Regions from separate parts of the Pantoea sp. CCBC3-3-1 genome, predicted to be linked through region 1. Evidence: predicted binding sites of a transcription regulator. Region 1 holds the regulator's gene; each other region holds the start of a gene.

Region 1 (7,379 bases):
CACGCTCATAGTCCAGCGGAGGAATTTCACGGTTCTCTTTCGGACTGAGGCCAGAAAGCCAGGCTTTACGCGCATGGATGATAAACATCTCGCAGCCGCCCTGCTCTGAGACCTGGCGAATGAAGTCACAGAGAAACTCGTAGCTGTCCTGCTCATCAATACCAATACGGGTTTTCACCGTAACCGGAATCGACACGCGATCGCGCATGGCCTTGATGCCATCCGCTACCAGCCCCGCTTCGCCCATCAGGCAGGCCCCAAAACGGCCATTCTGAACGCGATCGGACGGACAACCCACATTCAGATTTATTTCGTTGTAGCCACGTTGTTCAGCGAGGACGGCACACTGCGCCAGCGCGGAGGGATCGAAGCCGCCGAGCTGAAGCGCAACGGGCTGCTCTTCCTGATTCCAGGCAAGATAGTCGCCTTTACCATGAATAATGGCACCGGTCGTGACCATTTCAGTATAAAGCAGCGCCTCACGGGTCAACTGACGATGGAAGTAACGGCAGTGGCGATCGGTCCAGTCCAGCATGGGGGCGACGGAAAAACGGTGGGCAGGGAAACGTTGGGTCATAAAACGCGCAAACTCTAAAAATGACGATAATGTGCGCAATGATAACACGGCTGACCGTAGCAATCATTACGCACAAAGAGGGCGGCGGACATATCGGTGATACGTCCGCCGCCAGTCATCAGAAGGTGAAGTTCAGCTGGGCAACCGCGCCCCAGGTGTTGTCATCACCTTTCATACCGGCCAGATCCAGATGCACTTTGTTATATGGCGAAATACCGAAACCCGCAGTCACAACGTTGGTGTCGTTAGATTTCAGATCGGCGCGATAACCTGCACGCAGTTGCAGCCAGCTGAGAAGACGATATTCCGCACCTACGCCCGCATACTGATTGTCACCTACCGACTTAAAGCGTTTGGTTGGCGTAGCATCCACATCCAGCGCCGCCGTTAGCTTCTCAGTGTGGTAAGAGACGCCTGGCGTAACCACTGGCGTAATCTGATAGGTATCTTTATAGCCGTTCACTTCGCGGGTATCGATATCACGTGAAATCAGGTTCTGTGCGCTTAAGCCCAGCGTCCAGTGGTCGCCAAAATCACTCGCCAGACCGGCATCAAGGTTAAAACCGGTGTTAGTGTTCTTGTAACGGCCGTTGGTGAAATCTGATTTATCGTAGTTGTAAACCGAAGCGCTGTAGTTATACAGGTAGGTTTTTTGCAGCTTTGGCGTCACGCCAACGGAAACCGGATGGCCCGCGATATTAAATTCATGCGCCACGGCGATGCCGTAATCATAAACAATCGCGCCACGTCCTAATGCAGCGGAGGTCAGACGCTCCAGGTTGCCTGGCAGAGGGCCATCAGCAATGCCCTGTAAATAATCGATATCGCCCTGACTGACATCAGCCGTTACGTGTGCTGTGCCATAAGCCTTAGTGACAAACGCGAAAGGCAGGACGCTGTTGGGGACGGTAACGGCCACGGCAGCACCCGCTGTTGCATAGGCTTTGCCACCTTTAATAGCACGTAGCTGGCTCGCAAGGTCGCCTGCCGCAGCCTGAACGCGTGGATAATCAGCGATCAGCGAAAAAATATCCTGATCGGCAATATCCTGATAACGATCTACGCTGTCGGTAAGAGCGTCGACTTTATCTATCAGCTTTTTTTTGTCCGACAGCTGTGCGCCCGCAGCAGGCAGAATAATACTGACGTCATCTTCTGGTTGGGCTTTGGTCATCAATGCCGGGTTAGCCAAAACTGCCGTACCGTAAGTTGAAGAAGCGACGCCCGTTCCGCCCATCGCATCGTTACGCGCATCGTAATAGTTACCGGCGGCAATGGCACTTAAGGGAGCCAGAAACAAAACGGGGAAAAACGCAGGCCGGGAGAACCTGTTCAGTTTGCTGATTTTTTTGACCATTTACCTTAAACCCTTCCAGAAAAAGGAGGCAGCGCTTGATATAAGCGTGCAGCGTGCGAATGTCTGCATCATGACGATAAAGACGACAAGTCATTGCCAGGAATTCAGTAACAATGCGGGGGTTTTTCTGCTCATTGAGGAATGATTTATCTGCTATCTGCCTAATTGATAAGCATATTGCTGAATGTTGATTCGCTGAACATTCAGAAACCCTTATATAAAAAGTAGACAGGAACATTTCAGCCTGCAATCGCAATTTTACAAATCCTTAAAAAACTACTGGTACGGAAAAATGTTCGCTGCTCTGAACGTTCCCGGATAACGATGGAAAAGGATTACAACCAGACATTGCTGGAGTGATATGGGCGTTTTTTGTGCGGCGAAAAGCGAGGGAACCCGGCGATGGGGAGATTCGGCGTTTTGCTGCCTCTGTGATAACATAACACTCTGATCCAGCCTGGGGGAAAGTTATGAACGTAAGCAGTCCTGAAAAAATCTTGTCGCAGGCAGAAGCTATCTGTCTACAGCGCAATGTCAGGTTGACGCCTCAGCGCCTGGAAGTGCTCCGCTTGATGAGCCAACACCATGGGGCAATCAGCGCCTATGACCTGTTGGATCTGTTGCGAAGCAGCGAGCCGCAGGCAAAACCGCCAACGGTCTATCGCGCGCTGGATTTCCTGCTGGAACAGGGGTTTGTGCATCGGGTTGAATCAACCAATAGCTATGTCGTCTGCCATCATTTCGAACAGCCCTCCCATACTTCGGCAATGCTTATCTGCGATCGCTGCGGCGCGGTAGCTGAACAACATGCAGAAGGCGTCGAAAATATTTTAAAATCACTGGCCCTGAGCACGGGCTTTGCGCTGGCCAATAGCGTGATTGAAGCGCATGGATTATGCAAAAAATGTGTGGAAGTTGAAGCCTGTCAACACCATGATGCCTGCCAGCACGATCATACCGTAACAGCAAAAAAACGCGGGCGTTGATTAGGGGATATATCAGAAAGGATTAAGTGGCACCTTCCTTGTGCCTTGCCAGGAACTTCTTCCTGCTACGCTTAAGTACTTTCAGCGCTGTACAGGTTCAGAACAGTGGTAGGAGCACCGTCCCGAACCCTGAGTTACCTGCTGAAAGCTGTCAGGACAGTACGGGGAGCACTGCCTGGCACTTGCCTGTAGGCTATTGAAGGCGGTCAGAAACGATGGTCGTTGGTGCTTTCCCAGTCGCTGACTTCTTTTTCCGCCTGGTCTTTAGCATAACCGTAGCGTTCCTGGATTTTGCCCACAAGCTGATCGCGTTTACCTTCTACGACAGTCATATCATCGTCGGTCAGCTTGCCCCATTTTTCTTTCACTTTACCTTTTAACTGCTTCCAGTTACCGCCGGCTTCGTCTTTATTCATTTTTTGCTCCTTACCTTAGGTTTTAACAGTTTCTTGGCTTTCGTTTCAGCAAAACGGCTTGCAGCAACATAAAACGCTGCTTAAGTGCTTAACGTACAGATAATTGTAGTAGAAGATGGCGACTTTGCCTGGCTGAACGCTATTTTTAGGTTAAAAAATTTTGCAACAGCGGCGCAAAAAACAGAAAATATTTGGTATATCAGTGACTAGCGAAGCGGCAGGCAAGAAGTTACAAATTCTGACAGGGCGTAAACCAGCTGTTATGTCGCCAGTGGTAGCGCCAAATTGCCCATAAGGAAAGCCCGCGTAAAGTCAGAAAAACGGTGACGGCCAGCCATAAAGCATGATTGCCCAGCGAAGGCACCAATAACAGCGTGGCGCCATAACCCAATGCGGCTATCACCATGCCGTTGCGCATTTCACTGGCTCGCGTAGCGCCAATAAACATGCCATCCAGCAGATAGCACCATACGCCGCAGATCGGCAACAGAATTTGCCAGAACAGATAGCGATCGGCTTGCTGTTGCAGTTCAGGAAGTGAAGTAAGTAGCGCAACAATATGCGTACCTGCCAGCGCATAGATGACCGAAAACATCAGCGCGACCAGGCCAGCCTGACGACAGGCTGCCTGCCAGACGACCAGAAGCTTTTGAGCATCCCGTGCGCCCCAGGCTTCGCCAGAGCAAGCTTCAACCGCATAGGCAAAACCATCGAGCGCATAGGCAGTAAAGGTCAGAAACATCAGTAAAACAGCGTTAACGGCTACTGTATCGCTACCCAGCCTCGCGCCAAAGAAGGTCAGCGAGACAAAGCAGAGTTGCAGGAGCAATGAGCGCAGCATAATGTCACGATTAAGCCGCAGCAAACGACCAACATTGCCTCGCCAGGCCTTTTTCAGCAGGGGAAAAGAGACGCCGCGCATTTTCAGAACGTGCCATACCATGACCAGCCCGACCATCAACGTGACGTATTCGGCAATCGCGGTTGCGGCTGCTGCGCCCTCAACGCCCCACTTCAATCCGATGACAAACCACAGGTCGAGCAGAACATTCACCAGGTTACCCACCACCAGCAGAACAACAGGCGCACGCGCATACTGAACGCCTAACAGCCAGCCGAGCAGCACAAGGTTAGCCAGCATTGCCGGCGCGCTCAGCCAGCGAATATGCATGAACAGTGCCGCCTGATGCAAAACGTCACTGTTCCCGCCAACCAGCGACAGAGCAAGATGAGTAAGGGGAGTTTTAAAGAGGATAAAAGCCAGCCCGGCAAACAGCGCGATCAGCAAAGGCTGCATCAGCGCCCGAGCTAATGCGGGTTTGTCATTAGCGCCAAATGCCTGAGCGGTCAGACCGGTGGTGCTCATCCGTAAAAACAGCAGCAGCATAAACAGAAAGCTGGTGGTCGTTGTTCCTACTGCGACGCCGCCCAGGTAAACGGGACTGTCCAGATGGCCAATAACGGCAGTATCAACCAGGCCCAGCAGCGGCACGGTAATATTGGAAAGGATCATCGGCAGCGCCAGCCGCCAGAGGTGTTTGTCTGAGGAGGTTATTAATCGCATCATCATCCACTGCGCGACAGGATTACATTAGCGGTCCACAGCCGAACGGGACATTACGGCCAGAGGAGACGCGCCGCGGGAGCAACGGCGCGTACAAAACAGGGAAGCTTAAAGCCAGTTGCCGTTGCGGATAACGCCGACGGCCAGCCCTTCAATTGAGAAAGTCTGCTGACGCAGATCGACAACAATTGGCTGAAATTCACTGTTTTCAGGCAGCAGTTGAACAATATTACCCTGCTTTTTCAGCCGCTTGACGGTGACTTCATCGTCAATGCGCGCAACCACGACCTGACCATTACGCACGTCCTGCGTTTTATGCACGGCCAGTAAATCACCATCCATAATACCAATATCTTTCATCGACATGCCGCTAACGCGCAGCAGGAAATCAGCGCCAGGCTTAAACAAATCGGGATCGACCTGATAATGCCCTTCAATATGTTGTTCAGCCAGCAGCGGTTCGCCCGCCGCAACGCGTCCAACCAGCGGCAAACCGCCTTCTTCTTCCATCATCAGGCGGATACCGCGTGATGCGCCAGAAACAATTTCGATGACGCCTTTACGCGCCAGCGCTTTCAGATGTTCTTCAGCCGCATTCGGGGAACGGAAACCGAGCTGCGTGGCGATCTCTGCCCGTGTCGGTGGCATACCGGTCTGGTTAATATGGTCGCGAATCAGGTCGTAAACCTGCTGCTGCCTTGCCGTTAGTGCTTTCATCCCGCCCCCTGGTTGTTTATACAGTCGACTGTGAGTATATACAGGTATTTGCCGGTTGAAAACTATAAAGTTGAGTAAAAAACGACTGTTACGTTAATTTTGGAAAACATGCCGCAAATGAGGAATCAACAGCATTACCCAAACAAAAAGAGCCAGTAGAGTAGCCAGTAACACCGCAGCGGAGCCCATGTCTTTTGCGCGGCCGGCAAGCGGATGAATATCGCTGCTGATGCGGTCGACTACTGCTTCAATGGCGCTGTTAAGAAGTTCGACGATGATGACCATAATGACGGACCCCACCAGCAGTACACGGGTTATCGCGTCTACGTCCAGCCAGCAGGCAATCAGAATGGCGGCAAGCGCCGCTAACGATTCCTGCCTGAAAGCGGCTTCGTGCTGCCAGGCCGCGCGCAGACCTTTCCATGAGTAGCCCGCAGCTTTAATGATGCGAGTCAAACCAGTGACGTTATTTGCCATAATCAGGGAACCCTTTGTAAAGTTTAGCGTCAATGTGTGGGTGCAGCACATTTTGCAACACCACAGATCTCACTGGCGCTTTCTGGTATGCTTGCGGCGCTTTGCTAACAAGAGGCTTCATGTTGTCTATGTCAGGTTGGCGTAACTTATATTATAACTTATTGAATTTACCCGTTAAATTTCTGGTAAAGAGTAAGGCGATCCCCGCCGAGCCGGTCGCTGAACTGGGACTCGATACGTCGCGTCCTATTATGTACGTGCTGCCGTACGATTCAAAGGCCGATCTGCTGGCGCTGCGTGAGCAATGCCGCAAAGAGGATCTGCCCGATCCGCTGGATCCGTTAGAAATCGACGGTACGGTGTTGCCACGTCATGTGTTTATCCATGATGGCCCACGCGTGTTCCCTTACTTTGTGCCAAATCTGGAATCGGTCAAGCTGTTCCATGAGTACCTGGATCTGCACCGCAGCAACCCGCTGCTCGATGTGCAGATGGTGCCCGTTTCCGTCATGTTTGGCCGTGCGCCAGGCCGCGAAGTACAAGGGGATGAGCAACCGCATCTGCGCGTGTTGAACGGCATCCAAAAGTTCTTTGCCGTCCTGTGGCTGGGACGCGACAGCTTTGTGCGTTTCTCACCCATGGTCTCTCTACGCCGTATGGCGACGGAACATGGCACTGACAAATCTATCGCGCAGAAGCTGGCTCGCGTAGCCCGTATGCACTTCGCTCGTCAGCGACTGGCTGCGGTTGGCCCGCGCCTGCCGGTACGTCAGGATCTGTTCAGCAAGCTGCTCCAGTCCAAAGCCATTGCCAAAGCGGTGGAAGATGAAGCGCGCAGCAAGAAAATTTCCCACGAAAAAGCCCAGCAGAATGCCGTTGAGCTGATGGAAGAGATCGCCGCCGACTTCTCTTATGAGGCGATCCGTCTTACGGACCGCATCATGGGCTGGACGTGGAGCAAGCTCTATCAGGGCATTAACGTTAATGGCGGTGAACGCGTGCGTCAGCTGGCACAGGACGGCCACGAAATCGTCTATGTTCCCTGCCATCGCAGCCACATGGACTATTTGCTGCTTTCGTACGTGCTTTATCACCAGGGTTTGGTGCCGCCGCACATCGCTGCCGGCATCAATCTTAATTTCTGGCCTGCCGGTCCGATCTTCCGCCGTCTGGGCGCCTTCTTTATCCGTCGTACCTTTAAAGGCAACAAGCTCTATTCCACCGTCTTCCGCGAATATCTGGGCGAGCTGTTCACCCGTGGCTATTCGGTCGAGTACTTTGTTGA
Region 2 (7,379 bases), 1.2 Mb from region 1:
GCAAACGCTGAGCGATCCTAAGGGCGTGCAGCCAATTTACGCGCCTGCGCCGGTGATCCGCAGTGCGGTGCTGAAAGCGTATCCGCAGATTGGCGACTGGCTGAAGCCCGTTTTCGCCTCGCTGGATGAGAAAACGCTTCAGCAGCTCAACGCGCGCATTGCCGTAGAAGGGATGGATGCTAAGAAAGTCGCGGCGGACTACCTCCGGCAGCAAAAATTGCTGTAACGCGGCAACCACCAGCCTGAGCCGTCGGGGAAATTTTGCGCCTCACTATTCATAATCGCGTTGTACTGACGCTGGCACTTCTGCTGCTTCTCGCGGCCGGATTGCCGCTGCTTAACTGGGCGCCGAATCGCCTGGTCTCCGGGCAGCCGCTGTTCGTGCCGCAATTGCTGGAGGGAAATGGGCTGCTGCTGCTGTTCCCGGCCGGATTGCTGATAGCGCTGGTTTTTCTGCCTCAGAGCAGAGTCAGCCTCGGGCTGATGCTGATATGCAGTGAACTGTTGTTGATGGCGCTGCTTATCACCAGCGGCCGTGAAGCGGGTTTGCTGGCGCAGCGGGGCAGTGAGCTGGCGAGAACCTCATTTGGCAGCGGTTTCTGGCTATCCATCGCGCTGAGCCTGTTAATTGCTGCCGAGGCGATTTCTCACCTGACTTCACACGCACTGTGGCGGCTGCTGCTTAATGGACAAATCTGGCTACCGGTCATCGTTATCATTGCCAGCGGCCAGCTCGATCAGCTGGCACTATTGAAAGAGTATGCCAACCGCCAGGAAGTGTTCGATCAGGCGCTGAGTCGTCATTTACTGCTGCTGTTCGGTACGCTGCTGCCAACGCTGCTTATCGGACTGCCGCTCGGCTGGTGCTGCTATCGCTTTCAGGCCGTTCAGTCTGCGGTTTTTCCCGTCCTGAATATCATCCAGACCGTCCCTTCCGTGGCGCTGTTTGGCCTGCTGATTGCACCGTTAAGCGGGCTTGCGCGACAATTTCCCTGGCTTAAAACGCTGGGCGTCAGCGGGATTGGGGTGGCACCGGCGCTCATTGCACTGGTGCTTTACGCGCTGTTGCCGCTGGTGCGAAGCGTGGTGGCCGGGTTGCAAAATGTGCCGCGTGAGGTGACGGAAACCGCCTGGGGAATGGGGATGACGCGCAGCCAGATTTTTTGGCAAGCCGAAATGCCGCTGGCGCTGCCGGTGATGCTGGCAGGATTACGGGTTCTTACCGTGCAAACAATGGGCATGGCGGTGGTGGCCGCGCTGATCGGCGCGGGCGGATTCGGTGCGATTATTTTTCAGGGCTTGTTCAGCAGCGCGCTGGAACTGGTGCTGCTGGGCGTCATTCCTGTTGTGGCAATGGCGGTGATTGCCGATGGCTTATTTAAATTCGTTATTACCGCGGTGGAGGCGGCTCGCCCATGATTACCTTTGACCGGGTCAGCAAATATTTTTCGCATAAGGCTGCGGTCAGTGAACTGACGCTGCATATCGCCAAAGGCGAGTTTACGGTGCTGATTGGCACTTCCGGCTCGGGCAAATCCACCACGCTGAAAATGATCAACCGGCTGATTCCCCATGACGAAGGCTCTATTCAGGTGGCGGGAGAGGATATTCGCCGGATCAATCCTCAGACGCTGCGCCGCCGGATGGGCTATGCCATTCAGTCGACGGGCCTGTTTCCTCACTGGACGGTAGAGAAAAATATCGCCACGGTGCCAAATCTGCTGAAATGGCCGCCGCAACAGATTCGGCAGCGCGTCAGTGAACTGCTGGCGCTGCTGCATCTGGATGAATCGCTACGTCAGCGTTATCCGCATCAGCTTTCTGGCGGTCAGCAGCAGCGTGTTGGCGTGGCGCGGGCGCTGGCAGCCGATCCCGAAATACTGCTGATGGACGAACCTTTTGGCGCGCTGGATCCGGTTACGCGTGCGGCATTACAGCAGGAAATTACGCGTATTCACCAGATCTCTGGCCGAACGATTGTACTGGTGACGCACGACGTTGACGAGGCGCTGACGCTGGCCGATCGGCTGGTGTTAATGGATCAGGGGAAAATCGTGCAGCAGGGCACGCCGCTACAGCTGCTGACGCAGCCAGCCAGTGAGTTTGTGCGGGATTTCTTCGGGCGCAGCGAGCTGGGCATCCGGCTTTTATCGCTTGATAACGCGGGTTCAGCGGCGCGGCGCGGCGAATGGCTTCAGGAGGAGGCGATTGTCGAAACCACCACGCTACGTGAAGCACTGTCACAGTTTATTGCGCGGCGAACCGATCGTCTGGCGGTGATAGATGTTAAACACCAGCCGCTTGGCGTCTTGCATTTTGCCGATCTTATCCGGCCACGGAGAGACTAAGATGCGGTTATTACGCGATCCTCTAATATGGCTGATCCTGTTTTTTATCGCTTTTGTGACGCTGTTGCCGCTGAGCGGCCCGCTTTTTGCCAGTGGGTTTCCCGAGCTGGAAAGGCCGGTCTATCAGCAGGACAGTTTTTGGCAGCTAACGCTGGCGCATATTGAACTGGTGGCGCTTTCCGGCACGATTGCCGTTGTGGCAGGGATGGGATGCGGAATAGCGGTGACGCGGCCAGCGGGGAAAGCCTTTCGATCCACGGTAGAAACGCTGGTCGCGGCGGGACAGACGTTTCCACCGGTTGCGGTGCTTGCTGTCGCCGTTCCACTTATCGGATTTGGTAAAGAGCCGGCGGTGATTGCGCTGGTGCTTTATGGGCTGTTGCCGATCCTCCAGGGCACTCTCGCCGGGATAACCGCCGTTCCGGCCAGCGTCCGTGAGATCGCAGAAGGCGCTGGAATGACACCCTGGCAGGTGTTATTGAGGGTGGAATTGCCGCTGGCCGCACCGGTGATTATTGCTGGCATTCGCACCTCAACAATCGTGAATATCGGCACGGCGGCAATAGCCTCAACGGTGGGCGCGAAAACGCTTGGCTCACCGGTGATTATTGGCCTGAGCGGGTTTAACACCGCCTGGATTATACAGGGAGCTTGCCTGATGGCGCTGCTGGCGGTGATTACCGATCGCCTGTTTGAGCGCCTGTTAAGGCAGTTCAGGAACGAATAAGGATGGTGTATCCGGTTAACATCACGCCGCCAATACCGCCCAGCGCCATCATCAGAAAGATGCAGACCACCCCAATTTTTTGCCAGTTCATGCCGTCGCTCGTTTGCAAATAAAGGAAGACGCGAAGTATAACGTTTTTCGCCCCTCAGGGTTAAGCCTTTGCTGGCTTTTATAACGGCATAAACGGAGGAAATCAGCTCAGGTGCGTGACTAAAAACCCCTGCTCCTGCCAGTGCGACATCTGTTCCTGCTGGCGGCGAGTCAGCGGTTTACCGGTAAAGATAAACAGCTGCTGTCCGGGAAACAGTTCAGGGCGAGGCAGCTCCAGCGGTTCGGCCAGCACGTCCATACGCCATCCCTGCTGCGACAGCCGCCAGGCTTCCAGCCAGATTCGGGTGCGGTCATCTGTTCCCCAGCCAATAATCAGCGCGTCTTTACCGGCTTTTTTTCTGCTGCCGGTCAGACAGAAGGCGACATAATCAATCAGGATGCCGTCCAGCAGGCTACACATCGCTCTTGCCGTGTTCTGATCCAGGCCCAACCGCTGTCTGATCGGAATAAATACGTGATCGATAAGCGCATCGGCGGGATGCTCCCGCCCGGTGGAAGCCACCTTCGCCCGGAGTTTGGAGGGTTTTACGTGGCGCAAAACCGTCATCATCTCTTCCTGAAGCGTTACCCAGCCATCATGAATATTGACGTTTTCGCCTTCCAGCAGCGCTTTTACTTTCCCTACAGGAACGCCGCTTTCAATCCAGCGCTTAATCTCTTCAATGCGCTGAATGTCCTCATCGTCGAACTGACGATGTCCGCCTTCGGTACGCGCGGGTTTCAGCAAGCCGTAGCGACGCTGCCATGCCCGAAGCGTGACCGGATTAATCCTGCATCGTTCAGCAACATCACCAATACTGTATAATGTCATTCATACCCTCAGACCTTATTCCACTCCCTTAACCGTATCGAACTCTTTATTGTTGTACAACTATTATTTGGTTGTACAAGTTGATGTAACGCGTGAAAAACTTTATATCTCATAAGCTGTAACGCTTTCATGCGTCTGATTCGTCCGGCGTCCATATGCACTTCTGGCAGACCGCTAATGAACAACATTGACTATCTATTACTAAATGCTGAGCAGGCTGATTCAGTGCGCGACGAGCTCTTTCATGTCCTGAGCGGCTGTGTCGCTACAGGAGCAAGTATAGGCTTTATCAGCACCGATCCTGAACCCATGATCGCATTCTGGCAAGGCGTAATAAGCAGTCTGGCAGCAGGCGAAAAAAAGCTGCTGGTGGCGCGCCAGCAGGGAAAAGTTGTGGCGACGGTGATTGTGGTGCTGGGCATGATGCCGAACGGCAGCCATCGCGCCGAAATCGCCAAGCTGCTGGTGCATCCTTCCGCCAGGCGACAGGGCATTGCGCGTGCGCTGCTGGAGCGAGCTGAAGATCTTGCTCGCCAGGCAGACCGCTCGCTGCTGGTGCTTGATACCCGTTCCGGTGACGTCGCTGAACAGCTCTACCTGGCGCAGGGTTGGCAAATCAGCGGGCAGATCCCGGCTTATGCGTTATCGACGGAGGGCGTACTGGATGCCACCACGGTGATGTACAAGTTTTTAACGCCAGGCGAATAGTGCGTCTTGCGTAAAAAATGATTGAACGCAGTATCTGTTGCCAGTAATGTGATTCTGGTCACATCCTGAGCAGGTGCTGTCGCGGATTGCCTGCCCACCGATCCCCTTTTATGCCACTCGTTACCGTCGGATACACCCAAAAATATGTTCTATCTCAAAGTCATCAGTATCAGCTTTATCTGCGTGCTGCTGCTCTCTTTCGCACAGAGCTATGTTAAAGCCACCCACAGCGGCGTGGTGTTAACCGGTCAGAACTGGTCAACGGCTCGTCGGGATTCCGCCGGGCTGGCACCCGATGCACTGCACTATAAAGACACCGCGATTGTGCAGGTTTATGCGGCACCCACTTTTGGCTGGCGTGGTCTGCTCGCCGTCCATCCGTGGATTATTTTTAAGAAAGCGGGCGAGACGCGATATCACCGTTATGAGGTGGTCAGCTGGGGAAGCAGCAATGTGATACGCCAGAACTATGCGCTGCCGGATGGTTTTTGGTTCGGCGCTAAACCGGGTCTGCTGGTGGAACACCGTGGCGCGGCGGCGGAAGCGATGATCCCGCATATTGAAGCCGCTATTGCCAGCTATCCCTGGCCACACACTTATCGCGTCTGGCCAGGCCCTAACAGCAACACCTTTTTAGCGCATATCGGCAGAGAAGTGCCCGCGCTGAAGCTGGATCTTCCGGCGAATGCCATTGGCAAGGACTTCCGCCCGCTAAGCCATCCGATTGGCCTGCCGCCTTCCGGTAAAGGTTTGCAGGTTTCCCTGCTGGGCGCGCTGGGCTTTACGATTGGCGCGCAGGAAGGTGTTGAAATCAACATTCTGGCCTTTAACCTGGGCGTGGATGTCCGCTCTCCGGCGCTGCGCTTGCCTTTTATTGGCCGTCTGGGCATGGCGAAAGCCAGCGACGTCAGCGGTTGAATTTAACGCCTGGCAGCACGCAGAGCATTTCATAAAGAATATTGGCGGCCAGCTGCGAGGTGGTGCCGTGAGCGATCTTTTCGCCAAACATTTCATCGTTGGTATCGGTGTGGGCATCAACATGAATCAGACCCACCGGCCCGTGTTTTTTCACCAGCGCCCGTAAAATTGCAGCCGAACGATGTAGCTATCAGGCAATGTTTTCGCTGATCTCCCGGCGTGGCCGCAGCCGTGAACCACTTCTGCGCGCCTTCCGTGATGAGGCAAAATTGCATGCCATGCTGAAGGATTAAACATGAAGTGCTGACGTAAAGTGCGTACTGTGTAAAAATACAGGTCGTTTTAGAAAAAAGTGGTCGTCATGGCGTTAAATGCCGCGTTAAAAGCGCAAATCGCTGGGTGGTACAAAGCCCTTCAGCAGCAAATTCCCGATTTTATTCCCCGCGCGCCGCAGCGGCAGATGATTGCCGAAGTGGCAAAAACGCTGGCCGGCGACGATGGCCGTCATCTGGCGATTGAAGCGCCCACGGGCGTCGGGAAAACGCTTTCCTATCTGATTCCGGGAATTGCTGTGAGCCGTGCGGAGGAGAAGCCGCTGGTGGTCAGTACCGCAAACGTGGCGTTGCAGGATCAAATCTTCAGCAAAGATCTACCGCTGCTGAAAAAGATCATCCCCGATCTGCAATTCACCGCGGCCTTTGGGCGCGGGCGCTATGTTTGTCCCCGGAATCTCTCCGCGCTGGCGACCGATGAAGAGAAGCAGGGCGATTTGCTGCTGTTTCTTGACGATCGTATGACCGCCAGCAAAGACGAGCGCGAGCTTTGCACGTCGCTTGAAAAAAACCTCAATCGTCATCAGTGGGACGGTCTGCGCGACCACTGTGAAGAGACCATTGATGATTCGCTCTGGCAGCGCCTGAGTACCGATAAAGCCAACTGTCTTGGCAGCAACTGCCACTGGTTCCGGGAATGCCCGTTTTATGTAGCACGCCGGGAAATTGAAAATGCCGATGTGGTAGTGGCGAACCATGCGCTGGTGATGGCGGCGCTGGAAACGGAGTCGGTACTGCCGCCGCCGAAGAATCTGTTGCTGGTGCTGGATGAAGGCCATCATCTGCCGGATGTTGCTCGTGATGCGCTGGAGATGAGCGGCGACATTACGCCCGCCTGGAGCACGCTTCAGCTTGACCTGTTCTGCCGCCTGGTTGAACAGTGTATGGCGCAGTTCCGTCCTAAAAGGCCGCCGAATCTCAGTAATCCTGAGCGGCTGAAGGCACATTGTGAAGAGGTGCGCGAGCAGCTTCAGCAGCTGTCGCAGATCCTCAACCAGCTCCTGCCGGCAGATCCGCAGGAAGCGGAATACCGTTTTGAAATGGGGCGGCTGCCGGAAGAGGTGATGACGATTTGTGCGCGGCTGTTTAAGCTTAGTGACGGGCTGCGCGGACTGGCTGAAGCGTTGATGAACGATTTGAGCGAAAAGACCGGGCAGTTTGACGTGGTGCGCCTGCACCGCACGCTGCTGCAAATGAACCGCGCGCTTGGCTGGTTTGAAGCCAGCACCAAGCTGTGGCGGCTTTCGGCAATGGAACAGGCTTCCGGCGCGCCGGTATCGAAGTGGGTGACCCGAGAGCTGCGCGAAGGCAATCCGCATCTGCTGTTCCACTGTGCCGGGATCCGCGTTAGCGACCAGCTGGAAAAACTGCTGTGGCGCAAAATTCCCCATGTGGTGCTGACCTCGGCGACGCTGCGCTCGCTG
Region 3 (7,379 bases), 1.2 Mb from region 1:
CTCCTTCCGTTTTATGACGACTAAAAGGGCGATTCCGCCATTACGAAGCCGCGATAAACAGCTCGCGCACCTCGTGCAGCTGGTCACGCACGTGGGCAGCCTCTTCGAATTCCAGATTCTGCGCATGCTCCTGCATTTTGGCCTCCAGCTCGCGGATGCGTTTTTGCAAGCCTTTCGGTGACAAATCGATAACCGCCGCATCGTCTTCCACAATGCGCAGCGGCGTTTTGCCCCTTCCCTTGGTTTTGTTCTTGTTGATCCCCTGCCCCAGCTCAAGAATATCGGCGATTTTCTTGTTCAGGCCCTGCGGTACAATCCCTTTTTCCTTGTTATAAATTTCCTGCTTCTCGCGACGGCGCTCCGTCTCACCAATTGCGCGCTCCATTGACGGGGTGATTTTGTCGCCGTAAAGGATCGCTTTGCCGTTAACGTTACGTGCCGCACGGCCAATAGTCTGGATCAGTGAACGCTCGGAACGCAGGAAGCCTTCTTTATCCGCATCAAGGATCGCCACCAGCGAAACCTCAGGCATATCCAAACCTTCTCGCAGCAGGTTAATACCGACCAGCACATCAAATTTACCCAGTCGCAGGTCACGAATGATTTCCACGCGCTCTACCGTGTCGATATCCGAGTGCAGATAACGGACGCGCTCACCGTGCTCGGTAAGATACTCCGTTAAATCCTCCGCCATGCGCTTGGTCAGTACCGTGACCAGCACGCGTTCATTGATTGCCACACGTTTACGGATTTCAGAAAGCAGGTCGTCCACCTGCGTTGCGACCGGCCGCACTTCAATCAGCGGATCCAGCAGCCCCGTCGGACGCACCACCTGATCGATCACTTCTCCGCCAGATTTTTCCAGCTCGTATTTGCCGGGCGTGGCGGAAACGTAAATAGTCTGTGGTGCCAGCGACTCAAACTCTTCGAACTTCATCGGGCGGTTATCCAGCGCTGATGGCAGTCGGAAACCATATTCCACCAGCGTTTCTTTACGCGCGCGGTCGCCGCGATACATGCCGCCAATCTGCGGAATGGTAACGTGCGATTCATCGATCACCAGCAGGCCATCCGCCGGCAGATAGTCGAACAGCGTGGGCGGCGCTTCACCCGGCCCACGGCCGGAAAGGTAGCGCGAATAGTTTTCAATGCCTGAGCAGTAGCCAAGCTCGTTCATCATTTCGAGATCAAACTGTGTGCGCTGGGAAATGCGCTGCTCTTCCAGCAATTTGTTATTATCCAGCAACGTCTTACGCCGCTCGCCCAGCTCGATTTTAATGTCTTCCATTGCCTGCAAAATACGTTCGCGAGGCGTGACGTAGTGCGTTTTAGGGTAAATGGTGTAGCGAGGAATGACCGAATCAATCTGCCCGGTCAGCGGATCGAAAATCGATAACCGCTCCACCTCTTCGTCAAACAGTTCAACCCGCAGCGCGTAGTCATCCGATTCTGCCGGGAAAATATCAATCACCTCGCCACGCACGCGGAACGTCCCGCGCTGGAAGGCCTGATCGTTGCGGGTATATTGCAGCTCCGCCAGCCGCCGTAAAATAGCACGCTGATCGATAACCATTCCGCGCGACAGATGCAGCATCATTTTCAGATAGAGATCGGGGTCGCCAAGGCCGTAAATGGCCGACACTGAGGCCACCACGATCACATCACGCCGCTCCAGCAGCGCCTTGGTTGCCGACAGTCGCATCTGTTCGATGTGTTCGTTTACCGAGGCATCCTTTTCGATAAAGGTGTCCGAGCTGGGCACATAGGCTTCCGGCTGGTAGTAGTCATAGTAAGAGACAAAATATTCCACCGCGTTATCAGGAAAAAATTCTTTCATCTCTCCGTAAAGTTGCGCTGCTAAGGTCTTATTCGGCGCCAGAACCATCGTGGGACGGTTGAGATCGGCAATCACGTTTGCCACGGTAAAGGTTTTACCCGACCCCGTTACCCCAAGCAGCGTTTGATGCGCCAGCCCATCTTCAAGGCCTTCTTCGAGGCGGCGAATGGCCTCCGGCTGATCGCCAGAAGGTTTGAAATCGGAGTTGAGTTTAAAGACTTTGCTCATTGCATGGCTACCTGGTGATAAAAAAGCACGGACTGGAGAGTAATTTTACTCCGCTATGCCGAATTTGCCAGCAAAAAAGACTGGATATATCTACAGTTATTTTGCAGGATGTGTAGGTGAATGCCCGGCCCGCGTTTCGTCAGGACCGCTCGATGCTTAAGCATTAGGCATGGCGGAAGGTTATCCCCAGGCGGGATGAAAGTTTAACATTTGTCAATACGTGCTGACAAAATGCTGCACCTGGATTATGCCGCCCATTTCAGCAGCTTGATTTTCGTTAACTAGCTGATTTTATGTGGAATGAAAATTCAGATGAGTTTCGCAGCAACCCGTGCTCAGGCCGCGTCCGCTCTCGCCTCAGGCAGGTTTTCATCCTGTCATGCACACGGTTATCCACAGGAATAGTGGATAACTGATTGTAACGCCCGAGCCGTCTGCTGTGTATAAATCTTCAGTCGGGCATGAGTGCGTACGCAAATATTTTTTTTTGCTTTTTTTTTGTCGTTTAAGAACCTCTTTCCTGCCGGTCAGGCACACTTATTTTGCCAGCGCCAGCCTTTTTCACCCTTTATTTTCTGTCTGCCAGCACCCCATCTTTGCCTCCCATTCAGGCAATTGCACCACTGATGATAAGTCACGAGCACTGACAGAGTGCAAAAGACAGTTTCACCGGTAAATTATTAACATTTCCTGACCAATAACTGGTGCTAATTTCCTCACAACGGCCATTTTGTCACCGCCCCTTTTAAGTTGGCCTGTGAATTGCAAGGTACTCAGACCGCCTCACGCTTTCAAAACACCAGAGCGAGAAGCACAAAGCCGCAGACGTTTCGCAGGAAACGTTGACGACTGCTTGCCACACGACGTAGAGCGGATGCAATCAGGTGCGATCGAAAACTGTCTGGAGGAGAGTGTCAGATGCTGAGCTTACGTTCTGTTAACCAGTTTTACGGGCAGAATCATATCTTGTGGGATGTCGATCTGGATTTGCCGCCGGGCACCTGTACGGGCGTGCTGGGGCGGCCAGGGATGGGAAAAACCACGCTGGTCAACTGCATTATGGGTCACCTGCCCATCAACAGTGGCTCGATGATCTGGCAGGAAGACAACGGTCCGCCGCAAAACCTCCTTATGCAGCCTGTTGAACAGCGTGCTGCGCTGGGAATTGGTTATGTGCCGCAGGGCCGCCACCTTTTTTCACAGCTAAGCGTCGAAGACAATCTGCAAATTGCCCTGCTGGCAGGCGCGGGTCAGCAACGGCACCCTGCCATTCCGCCGATGGTGTTTGAACTGTTTCCGCTGCTCTACTCGCTGCGACATCAGCGCTGCGGCGAGCTGCCGGTCGATCAACAACAGCAGCTGGCGCTGGCACGAGCACTGGTTTTGCAGCCGAAATTGTTGATTCTGGATGAGCCAACCGAAGGCATGGCGCCGTGGCTGGAAGAGGAAATGGGCAATCTGATCCACCGGCTTAACCACGATTTTGGCTTAACGATCCTGCTACTTGAGCAGCGGATTTCGTTTATCCGTAAGGTGGCCGACTACTTCCTGCTGCTCCATCGCGGGCGCAACGTGGCGCACGGTAAGGTCGCGCAGCTGGATGAAAGCATGGTGAACACCTGGCTGACGGTGTCCTGAATTTGTGGCGGAATCCCTTCCGCCACGCGGCTATTCAGGCAGGCGCAGATACTGCCCTAAGTGGTCGAAATCTTTACCGTCGTGCAGATAAGGGATTTCGCCCAGCAGCGGTGCAGGCAAACGCTGCGTCAGGGTAGCCATATATTCCTGATGCCGCTTGCCCCGGGGCTGGATGTCGTTTGCAATCCAGCCCGCCAGACGCAGTCCGCTGGCCTGAATTGCCTGCGCCGTCAGCATGGCATGATTGATACAGCCCAGTTTCACCCCAACCACCAGCACCACCGGCAGCTGTTCCAGCTGTACCCATTCGGCAAAGGTGGTGGTTTCAGAAAGCGGTGTAAACCAGCCGCCTGCGCCTTCGGTCAGTACCCAGTCAGACTGGCTACTCAGCGTTGCCAGCCCCGCCGAAAGCTGGGAAAAGGTAATCGGTCTGCCTTCCTCCGCACTGACGATATGCGGCGAAGTGGGCTCGACGAAGGCCAACGGGTTAACCGTTTCATACGGCAGCGTCAGCACGCTGTTACGCTGTAAAGCCAGCGCATCGCTATTACGCACGCCCGCTTCCGTCACCTCACACCCGGAAGCGACCGGCTTGTACCCTACGCTGCAAAACCCTGCCGCTTTCGCTGCCTGTAACAGTGCGGTACTGGCTACGGTTTTACCGACTTCCGTATCCGTGCCGGTGATAAACCAACGCTTACTCACAATTTATTACTCCATAAACCAGTTGATAGCTGAGCAGATAGCCACGGTCATCACGCGGCCAGTGCTGCGCCAGCTGATGTAAATGCCGACGGCTCAGGCCACCGCTACGCCCCTCGTGCAGATGCGTCGCGCCGATGCCCTTTAGCGATTTCAGGGCGCTGAGCACGTCGGCAAAAGCGAGCGTTAACGTTTGTTGTTCAAGACGTAATCCAAAAGGCTGGCCCGCCTGGTGAATAGCCTCCGTCGGGAGAAAACGGTTGACCGGTGCAGGCAGATCCAGCGAGCGCCAGGCGATATGCATCTCACTAAGCGATCCGGCCGCCAGCGTCGAGAACAGCACCTGTCCGCCAGGTCGGGTGACGCGCCGCAGTTCTTTCAGCGCCAGACGCAAATCGTCACACCACTGCACGGCCAGATTGCTCCAGCACAGATCGAACCGCCCGCCGGCAAACGGCAGCGCTTCGATGTCGCCCTGCTGATAATCATCGGCGGTGTTCTCTTCACGCGCCTGCGCCAGCATGGCAGAAGATAAATCCAGCGCCGTAACCCGATTGCCCGCGCTGCGCCAGCGCTGGCTGAACCAGCCCGGACCGCAGCCGGCGTCCAGAACATTCAGTCCCTGCTGACGCGCCGCATAAGATGCCAGCTTTTCGCCACACAGACGCTGTAGTTCCGCATGCTGGTTATAGCTTTGCGCTGCCCGGCCAAAAGCTTGAGCAACGGCATGTTTATTAACCCTTAGCGTCATCGAGCACCTCCAGCAGCCGTTGGATATCAGCGGGCAGATGCGCCGCGCTCAGGGTGATGCGCAGACGGGCGGTGCCTGGCGGCACGGTTGGCGGACGGATTGCCGTGACCCAGCAGCCCTGCTCGCGCAGGTTTTCCGCAAGCTCAAGTGCTCGCACCTCGTCGCCAACAATCAGTGGCTGAATCGCGGTCGTGGATGCGAGGGTTTTCAGCCCGCATTCAGCGGCGCCCTGACGGAACTGCTGAATATTTTGTTGCAGGCGCTGACGCAACTCGTCGCCCTGACGAACGCAGGTCAAGGCCGCCTGCAACGCGCAGGCCTGAGCCGGCGGCATCGCGGTGCTGTAAATCAGATGGCGAGCAAACTGAAGCAGATAGTCGGCGATCTCTTCGCTGCATAACACCGCCGCGCCGCTCAGTCCGAAGGCCTTGCCAAAGGTAACAACCAGCAGTTCGGGCTTCACCTGCTGTTGCCAGCAGCTGCCACGGCCCTCTTCGCCAACCGTCCCGATACCGTGCGCATCATCCACCATCAGCCAGCCATGGTGTTGATGCGTTAACTGATGCAGTTTGGCCAGCGGCGCGCTGTCGCCATCCATGCTGAATACGCCTTCCGTTACCACCAGCGTCTCGCCCTCTCCCCCTTTGCCTGCCAGCAGCTTTGAGAGCGACTCGGGCTGATTATGCGCAAAGCGACGCAGCGTGGCCGGGCTGAGCGAGGCTGCCTCCAGCAGTGAAGCATGGGCAAGCTTGTCGGCAAAGATGCGATCGTCTTTCGCCAGCATGGCGCCGATCACCGCCTGGTTAGCGGCAAATCCTGAGATAAACAGCAGCGCGCGCGGATAGCCCAGCCAGTCGGCCAGCTGATGTTCAAATTCCTGATGAGGTACGCTATAGCCGGTTACGTGTCCCGATCCCCCTGCGCCCACACCATAACGTTCCGCACCCTGTTGCCAGGCGGTTATTACCTGAGGATGGTGGCTGAGGCCCAGATAGTCGTTGGCGGAAAAGTTAAGGTAGCGCCGTCCATCTACCTGCAACAGGCGGGCGTTCCCCTGGTCAGTGACGCGGCGCTGACGGAACTGGCCTTTGGCCCGACGCTCTGCAAGCGCCAGGCTGATTCGTTGCCAGCCCATTTACACTGCCGCGTTGTAGAACTGTTCGGTATCGGCGTTGAGCAACTGGCCCGCCAGCGTTTGCTGCTGTTCGTTGTCGCCCGCTTCCGTGGTGGTGTGCTGAGGGTTCAGCCCCAGTTTGCGGAACAGCAGCATGTCTTTATCTTCTTCCGGGTTCGGCGTGGTCAGCAGCTTGCAGCCGTAGAAAATCGAGTTTGCCCCCGCCATAAAGCACATTGCCTGCGTCTGTTCAGTCATCGACTCACGACCCGCAGAAAGACGGACGTGCGACGTCGGCATCATGATGCGTGCCACAGCGATAGTCCGAATAAAATCAAAGGGATCGACATCGTCATTGTCCGCCAGCGGCGTTCCCTTGACCTTTACCAGCATGTTAATCGGCACGCTTTCCGGCGGCGTCGGCAGGTTCGCCAGCTGCACCAGCAGGCCCGCGCGATCGTTCACGGTTTCGCCAAGACCTACAATGCCGCCTGAGCAGACCTTGATGCCCGCATCACGGACTTTGCCCAGCGTATCCAGACGTTCCTGATAGCTGCGGGTGGTGATAATGCTGCCGTAAAATTCCGGCGAGGTGTCGAGGTTGTGGTTGTAGTAATCGAGACCAGCATGCGCCAGACGCGCCGCCTGATCGTTACTGAGCGTGCCCAGCGTCATACAGGTTTCCAGCCCCATCTCCTTTACGCCTTTTACCATCTGCTCAAGGTAAGGCATATCGCGCTCGTGCGGGTTTTTCCATGCTGCACCCATGCAGAAACGGTCAGAACCGGCCGCTTTTGCTTTGCGCGCGGAGATCAGGACCTCTTCCACCTCCATCAGACGCTCGGACTCCAGGCCGGTCTTATAACGGGCGCTCTGCGGACAGTATTTACAGTCTTCCGGACAGGCACCGGTTTTAATCGACAGCAGCGTGCTGACCTGAACCTGACGCGGATCGAAATGTTGACGGTGGATCTGTTGCGCTTCGAACATCAGCTCTAAAAACGGCTTGTCAAAAAGGGCCTGGGCCTGGGCGATTGTCCAGCGAGTTGCCATTGCTTGCTCCAAAAATAATGCTGTTTTGTCGTTATTGCCTGGTTATACTTGTAAAC
Region 4 (7,379 bases), 1.2 Mb from region 1:
TGATGAACGGTCTGCCGGTTACGGCTAACTCAACGGTGGGCGAAAGCCGCTGTAACGGCGGCGCGTGCTCTAAATTCGGCAGCGCTGAGGAGGCGGCGGCCATGACCGTGAAGGTGCTGGGCGACAAATCCATGCGCACCTGTGCCAACGCCAGCGAATGCACCAGTGGTAATGCCGAGAACCAGCCCGGGACGACCATTGCCGGCACAGGCTTTGCGCCCCTGCTGGAAGACGCAACCAAAGCCAACGCTGAGCAGCTGGTCAAACTGGTCAATGGCACGGAGAAGCCCACAGCGGAGAATCTGGCGAAGCTGAAAACCGGCGGACTGCCTGTGACGGCCGGCGTGATTAAAGCCCTGCAGCGTGATCCGGATAATGCGGCCCTGACCGCCCGCCTTGCTGGCGAGCTGGCCATGTCCGACACAGTGGAAACGGCCCTGCTGATGCGCCGCATGATGGTCACCGGTATGTCAGAGCCCAATGCTGCCGCCCAGCCAAAAGCACTCGGTGCTGCCGGTGAGCGCATTGAGGCGCTGGACCGGGAAATCGCGGCGCTCAAAACCGAGATGGAGATGAAGCGCGAGCTGTCCCGTAACTCGGTGCTGACCATTATCGACAGGGAGAATCAGCGCGTCGAAACCAACCCGCAGACCCAGGCGGATGACAATACCGACAGCCGCTTCAATCAGATGGCCACGCCGAAACAGGCCGAATGAGGGAACAGCTATGCACAATAAAATGACTGTCAGGAAAGCCCTGACCCGTGCCGGCATCTTTCTGGCCTGCATGGCGCTGTTCATGGTGGTCTCGCTGATAGTGGCGGACACCGCCATGAAACATCCGGGGGAGGCTGCTGCATTCCGGCGCTGGATGCAGTCGACGCGCGACGGCTGGCTGATATGGCGGCTGGCGCTGTATGCGCTGGTTGCGTGGGGCCTCTGGAAAATCCGGCATGCGCCGGGTTTTCGGGAGGAGTTCCGGTGGCCGCTGCTGCGCATCAGCGTGGTCAGTGTGCTTTTTATCGCGTTGTGTGAGTACGCGATGTTTACCGGTACGGGAGCTTGACGATGACAACAAACAGCTATCTTGAGTATTTTCTCACGCTGCTCGGCTGGGTCATCAATCACGGCCTGTGGAACGTCCTGCTGGGTACCGGCCTTTTTGTTCTGCCGCTGGCATTCAGGGTTGTGGGTATCTGGATGCGGGTTCGCGAAGAAGGGGAGGATGAAGGCAACAAGGGGATGCTGTCGCTGCCCCGTATCGAGAACGCGCTTTATGCCGGGTTCCTGGTGATGATTGCCTGCTGTGTGCCGCTGATTAACGTCAGCCTCAGCACAATGCAGTACGACACGACCCGGGCTAAAACCTGTGGCGTCTGGACCCCGAAAGCGCCGGATGAAAGCGGTTATGCCGGCGTGGTCTCCAGTCTCAACGACCAGACGGCCGCAGCACCGGTGTGGTGGGTGCTGATTCATAAACTCTCAAAAGGTGTCACCCAGGCGGCCGTGGCGACCATCCCCTGCCGGCCGGATATGCGGCAAATCCGCTTTGAGGTGCAGCACACGCGCATCGATAACAAAGCGCTGGCGCAAGAGCTGCAGGACTTCACCAACGACTGTTACTCAGTCGCGCTCTATCTCTGGAAGCAGCAGGACCAGGGGCAGACAAAGGACAAAACCACGCTGCGTGATATCGAATGGATCGGCAGCAGTACCTTCCTGAGCCGGTATTATCCCTCGCTACAGTCGAAACTGCCCCGGGCTGCATTCCCGTGGAGTGACAGCCGGGACAGCGGCCGACCCAATACCGGAAGAGGCGGTTATCCCACCTGCAGCGAGTGGTGGAGCAGTGCGGATACCGGGCTGAAAGCCCGCGTGAAGGACCAGGCCGACCCCGATATGTGGCTGCGCATCTCGGCCGCCATGAAAATGTCAGGCTTTAATGAGAGTGACTACCAGGAAGCCGTCATCCGTCGACTGGTAAGCCCGGAAAGCCTGACGGTCTCACAGACCGGGCATGTGTATGCCGGCTATGGCGGTAACGCTGATTTTACCCTTGATAATGCCGCGGCGCGCGTGGCCTCTGTTGCCGGGGCCTCTCTGGGCAGTCTGGCGGCGTTCCCGGCGTTCGATGCGATGCGGCAGGCGCTGCCGATGGTGCAGGCCATCCTGCTGATGGCAATATATGTCATGCTGCCGCTGATCCTAGCGTTTGCGGCCTATGAGTTCAAAACCGTTATTACGCTGACCTTTGTGATGTTCGCCCTGAACTTCCTGACGTTCTGGTGGGAACTGGCTCGCTGGCTCGACAGCTGGCTGCTGACTGCATTATACAGCTCAGATACTCACAGCCGGTTTAATATGGCAGGTCTGCAGAACAGTACCGATGACCTTATTATGAATCTGGTTATGGGCACTATGTTTCTTGTACTTCCTGCCGTTTGGCTAGGCGCTTTATCATGGGCAGGAGTCAATATCGCTCAATCGCTAAGCAATGCTTTTGTAAGCGGTACGGCTGAAAGCAAAAACTCAGGAGGGAAGTTAGGCGAAGCGGGCGCAAATTTGGTTGTTAATAAAGTAGGAAAATAAAAGATAAGACGGCGACTGATGCTTTAGTCGTCGTCTTCAAGTTTTATACCAGAAGCATACCATCCTGAACCTGCATCTCCATGAGTCCTGTATTCCATAGTTGGCTTTTGACCGGATATGGGATTGTTTTCATCCATATCCTTAGCTGTTGATGAACTAGATAAGAGAGCTGAGCCAACAAAAACTAGCCCTCCCAAAAGTAGTGCCGATCCTGCGATAAGCATTCCGCAAAATATAAACGCTAAAATAATTAGAGAAAATAATAAAACCGCCGGGATATTTCCAACCCAACCGGGCATATTATGGTTAGTGGCCCATGAGACAAGCTTATGATTCAAATTGAAGAAGTTTCTTTTTAGGAACGTCCAATAAAACGCAATACGTTCGCCTCGGCGGCTGGCTCGTTCCTCTTGGTTCAGATGCATTTTAGGCTCCTGTCCTGAGTTAGAGAATTATTGTGGGACTATAGCGGATTTTTTGAGCAATTACTAATTACTGCTTCAGTACCCAGAGCTACCTAATAAATTCTCTAAAAATCATCAGGTTAATTTTTTCCGATGCGTTACGACTTGTCATCACTAAAAATGCATTATTATACTGTTTTTATATACAGTATAATTTGAGGGGGCGAACCATGCCGATTCCTTTAGAACAGACGATGTGTTGGGATAAAACTTCGCAGAAAAATTCAGCCAACACACCGGTTTTGATGATGGCGGCGATCGCCAGACTTACAGGTAGCAATCCATCACTGGCATGCGTTCCGTTGTTTAGCGATGGGGTTTCATGTGGGTTCCCTTCTCCTGCTCAGGATTATGTCGAAAAGCGTCTTTCCCTTGATGACCTTTGTATTCGCTATCCGGAAAGCACCTACCTGGTGCGGGCAGAAGGTGACTCAATGCGTAACGCTGGCATCAGAGACGGAGATTTACTTATAGTTGAATGTATACGTGAAGCTAAACACGGTGACATTGTTATCGCAGCTGTAGATGGAGAATTTACCTGTAAGAGGCTACAACTACTGCCTTCACCAGCCTTGGTGCCGGCTAACCCGGCATATTCAGCTATAGCACTGAATGACGATATTGAAACAGTTGTCTTCGGCGTGGTACGCCATCTTGTGCATTCATTCAAGTTCAGGGACGCTTAACAGTGTTCGCCCTGGTCGATGTTAACTCATTTTACGCTTCATGCGAGACAGTTTTCAGACCCGATCTCCGTGGCAAACCTGTGGTGGTGCTGTCTAATAACGATCTGAGTGGTGAGAAGTGTTAGTTAGTTTCGAGCGTTCAATTCTTCAGGTTTAAAGAAAAAAATGGTCCGCTATGAGCGAACAGCGGACGTAATGTTTTAGTTACGAACAGGATTAAGCCACTTGATGTATGCTGGGTCAGCCAATAAAGGATGAGAAAATGACTGAAAAAAAAGACCCCTTCTGGAACCGTATGGTTCCAGAGCTGACGGTAACGGATTTTCCCGCCTCCCTGCACTTCTATGTCAATGTGCTTGGCTTCAACATTATGATAAAGCGAAAAGAACCCGATTTTGCTTATCTCAATCTTGGTGAAGCCCAACTAATGCTTGAGCAATACCACTCGGATGGATGGAACACGGGAGAATTTACAAGGCCACTCGGACGTGGCATAAATTTTCAGATAGAAGTTGATGACGTTGAACAGATTCTCGCCCGGGTACATGCGCATGGCGTAACGCTTTATCGGGATCTCCACGAGAGCCATTACAGTATCGGAGAAAGCTCTGCCTGCCAGAGAGAGTTTCTCGTGCAGGATCCAGATGGTTATCTTTTGCGATTTAGTCAGTTTATCGAATGAGATAATAGTGTCCGCTTCTGGGGCGGGGCGGACCAGATTACTGAATTGAAGGTCCACTGTGAGCGAGAAGGGGACCCACCATAATGATATGGTTTCAACGGAGAGTATCTTTGCCTGAATGCTTCAGTTGGCACTACGTGCAAGCTTATCTATTGATGGGCCAGAAATCCGATGATAGTTAACACTCCTGATAATCTGAGCACCGAGAGACTCATAAAACTTTTGCGCCTGTGGGTCTGCTGCCACTGATAACCAGTCGAGCTGAAAGCATTCCCGTTCTTTAGCACGGCTGGCTATAAAACCCATCAGCCCTCTCCCAATTCCAGCCCTTCTGAAAGGTGCAGAAACAAAAAGCTCTTTGATAAACATTTGCCCACTGAAACGCGGTGAGGGGTACATTACTGACACACATGAGAACGCAGCGATAACTCCATCACAAACCACTTTGTGAACTTCGGTACCGGAGTCGGCTGCAAAGATCTTATCCCTCAGATACGCGGACATGTCACTCCTGGATAGGCAAAGCGTCTGGTTATAGTAGGTTTCCATTTCGATAAAAATATCAGCTAAATCATCATATTCGTCTGGTCTGCAGATGGTGATGTGCATGTATGGTCCTCAAGAAAAATGTAATGATTTATCCTAGCGTAAGGAAAACAGAAGTAAGGGAGCTATCTCAACAATGAGCTCTACAGCGCTTCCCTCCTCAGAGCACTGATATTTGCTACTAACGGTACACAGCGGCTGAATGCAGCTATGAGCGAACAGCAAACGTTGACTGGTGAATACTTAGTGAATTCATCATTATTGAACATACCCTCCCGGCAACGAACCCAATCTCAATCGTTCTCAGACAGCTAGCGCTAGTTGTTGATGACGCTCTATAAATTTCGCTTTGAGGGCGCTATAGCGACGAGCATCGTTCCTGCTGAGTAATGCAGCTGCGTGTTTTATCTCAGCATATTCTTCTGCGATGTCTTTGTTTATTCGAAGATAATCACGAAAAGCAAGATGTCTCAATACCTTCATATCTCCGACTGCAAACGCATGGACTTGATGACTACGCTGATCACCACCTTTAATGAAATATCTGCGCCCCGCAATCCCGTTCTCACCGCGAGCAACATACCCGGCGTGGGCCATTGCTGAATGGTACTTATCCAATTCATTGATGTCGGAAACTTCAAGTAGTATATCAATTACGGGCTTTGCTGAGAGACCAGGAACTGACGTACTTCCAATGTGATGGACATCCTTAGCCATTCCACCGAGCAATGTTTTTATCAGTAAACTTTCAGCTTCAAACATCTCAGGCCATTTATCATCGTATGGCACAACAATAATCTTCCGCATAAACGCATTCTCTCTGTCCAAAATGTGCAACTCAACCCTGAACCCCGGCATTGCCTGCAGCCGGCGTTCCCTGGTGAAAAAACAGAGTCCACTGGCCCTCATCCGAACAAATCCAGCAAGAGGAACGTAATGCATGATGGCTGCCATCAGCGTAAAACGTCCGATAGTGAAGCAGAGCGTAACCGCAGCCCATCTCCGTAAGACGGAAATCGCTGCTGAGAATTAACGGTGCAGCCTTTTCACTTAGCAGCGACGCAATGGTCTCTGACCGGTCGACCGTCACACCTGACCGGGTGATTTCACGGAATTCAGGATGAAGAATCAGTTCCAGCCACTCCCGATCATTGCGCCTGTCGCCGTGAAGGCTGCACTCAAGCAATCTGAGCTTCTCCAGAAGCATTTTGCTTATCCTCAAGTGATTAAGCCGGAAGTTCAAATTTACCATAACAGTTCATGCGCTACTTCCGCTTTTGGCACACTACGGACGGTGACTGATCATTTCCTTTTGAAGATGCTTTTCATCGGATTCGATCTAAAAGTTGTTAACTGATGTAGCCCTCCGGCTCTTAACACACAGAAAAAGTTAGTAATTCAATACTTATAAAAATCATGTCGTTACATATTACTAACTGTGAGTGCCATTCAGATATAACGATGGCTGCATAATAGCCCGCTCCTCAGCAGCAAAATCACTTGGGTTAAAAATGGGCGATCCTTGGTTTAAGGTTGGTCGTGAGGCTGAGAGAAAGGGAGTTGTAGCATTTTCAAGTAATTACAGCTTATATGCTGATATGTCAGACAGAGTGATGACTATTTTGCAGCTTCTAACCCCGCGCGTGGAAATATACAGCATTGATGAGGCATTTTGTGATCTTCAAGGGGTGAGTAATCTGTTGTCGCTTGAAGAGTTTGGCCATCATATACGTACTCAGATTAAGCGAAGAACACATCTGACTGTGGGAGTGGGAATAGGCCCTACAAAAACGCTCGCCAAACTGGCTCAGTATGCAAGTAAGCGCTGGCCCGCAACGCGAGGTGTAGTAGATCTCAGTGACAGACAGCGTCAGCGTAAGTTAATGGCTTTAGTGCCAGTTGAGGAGATCTGGGGTATCGGACGTAGGCTGGGTAAAAAACTACAATTTATGGGAATTAACAATGCACTTCAGCTGGCTGAGCTGTCACCTTCATTCATTCGTAAACAGTTCTCAGTAGTTGTTGAGCGCACGGTCAGAGAGCTGAACGGCACTCCTTGCCTCGGTTTAGAAGAATTTACTGCCCCAAAAGAACAAATCATATGCTCCCGATCTTTTGGAGAAAAACCGTCGGACGAAGTCAGCCTGCATCAGGCCATTTGCGCTCATGCTGAACGTGCAGCAGAAAAACTCCGTGCAGAGCATCAATTTTGTAAACGGGTAGCAGTTTTCATTAGTACCAGCCCTTTCTCAGAAAATGAGGTGTTTTATAAGAACCAGGCGGTAACAGAGCTTGCTGTACCCGCTCAGGATTCACGGGATATCATCAACGCGGCTATAAAGGCATTTGATACGATATTTGTCCCAGGGCACCGTTATCATCGTGCTGGCGTGATACTCACTGATTTCCGAAG

The links. The regulator LexA, encoded in region 1, represses DNA repair genes until DNA is damaged. The targets are predictions, from matches to a motif close to TNCTGTATGTACATACAGNA.
Region 2: dinG (ATP-dependent DNA helicase DinG) is a predicted target of LexA. The motif match lies at 5,942-5,961, and genes of this name have one in related genera.
Region 3: uvrB (excinuclease ABC subunit UvrB) is a predicted target of LexA. The motif match lies at 2,144-2,163, and genes of this name have one in related genera.
Region 4: umuD (translesion error-prone DNA polymerase V autoproteolytic subunit) is a predicted target of LexA. The motif match lies at 3,184-3,203, and genes of this name have one in related genera.

What each region holds. Positions count from the first base shown of each region.
Region 1 is NZ_CP034363.1:281,749-289,127, reverse strand. Features, by position in the region: gene dusA (tRNA dihydrouridine(20/20a) synthase DusA) at 1-577, opposite strand, end outside; gene EHV07_RS01130 (conjugal transfer protein TraF) at 696-1,934, opposite strand; gene zur (zinc uptake transcriptional repressor Zur) at 2,405-2,920, shown strand; gene EHV07_RS01120 (CsbD family protein) at 3,127-3,336, opposite strand; gene dinF (MATE family efflux transporter DinF) at 3,566-4,900, opposite strand; gene lexA (transcriptional repressor LexA) at 5,009-5,617, opposite strand; gene EHV07_RS01105 (diacylglycerol kinase) at 5,711-6,094, opposite strand; gene plsB (glycerol-3-phosphate 1-O-acyltransferase PlsB) at 6,223-7,379, shown strand, end outside.
Region 2 is NZ_CP034363.1:1,509,346-1,516,724, forward strand. Features, by position in the region: gene EHV07_RS07200 (ABC transporter substrate-binding protein) at 1-226, shown strand, start outside; gene EHV07_RS07205 (ABC transporter permease) at 262-1,419, shown strand; gene EHV07_RS07210 (ABC transporter ATP-binding protein) at 1,416-2,348, shown strand; gene EHV07_RS07215 (ABC transporter permease) at 2,350-3,075, shown strand; gene EHV07_RS07220 (protein YohO) at 3,062-3,166, opposite strand; gene EHV07_RS07225 (MerR family transcriptional regulator) at 3,269-3,997, opposite strand; gene EHV07_RS07230 (GNAT family N-acetyltransferase) at 4,175-4,705, shown strand; gene EHV07_RS07235 (DUF3750 domain-containing protein) at 4,850-5,623, shown strand; partial or broken gene EHV07_RS07240 (arginase family protein) at 5,670-5,792, opposite strand; gene dinG (ATP-dependent DNA helicase DinG) at 5,985-7,379, shown strand, end outside.
Region 3 is NZ_CP034363.1:1,463,283-1,470,661, reverse strand. Features, by position in the region: gene uvrB (excinuclease ABC subunit UvrB) at 41-2,065, opposite strand; gene EHV07_RS07025 (ABC transporter ATP-binding protein) at 2,984-3,703, shown strand; gene bioD (dethiobiotin synthase) at 3,734-4,408, opposite strand; gene bioC (malonyl-ACP O-methyltransferase BioC) at 4,401-5,156, opposite strand; gene bioF (8-amino-7-oxononanoate synthase) at 5,140-6,291, opposite strand; gene bioB (biotin synthase BioB) at 6,292-7,323, opposite strand.
Region 4 is NZ_CP034363.1:4,100,446-4,107,824, reverse strand. Features, by position in the region: gene EHV07_RS19150 (integrating conjugative element protein) at 1-716, shown strand, start outside; gene EHV07_RS19145 (hypothetical protein) at 727-1,065, shown strand; gene EHV07_RS19140 (conjugal transfer protein TraG N-terminal domain-containing protein) at 1,068-2,588, shown strand; gene EHV07_RS19135 (hypothetical protein) at 2,612-3,013, opposite strand; gene umuD (translesion error-prone DNA polymerase V autoproteolytic subunit) at 3,223-3,738, shown strand; partial or broken gene EHV07_RS19125 (hypothetical protein) at 3,741-3,842, shown strand; gene EHV07_RS19120 (VOC family protein) at 4,001-4,420, shown strand; gene EHV07_RS19115 (N-acetyltransferase) at 4,544-5,029, opposite strand; gene EHV07_RS19110 (GrpB family protein) at 5,270-5,773, opposite strand; gene EHV07_RS19105 (DUF4440 domain-containing protein) at 5,805-6,218, opposite strand; gene umuC (translesion error-prone DNA polymerase V subunit UmuC) at 6,478-7,379, shown strand, end outside.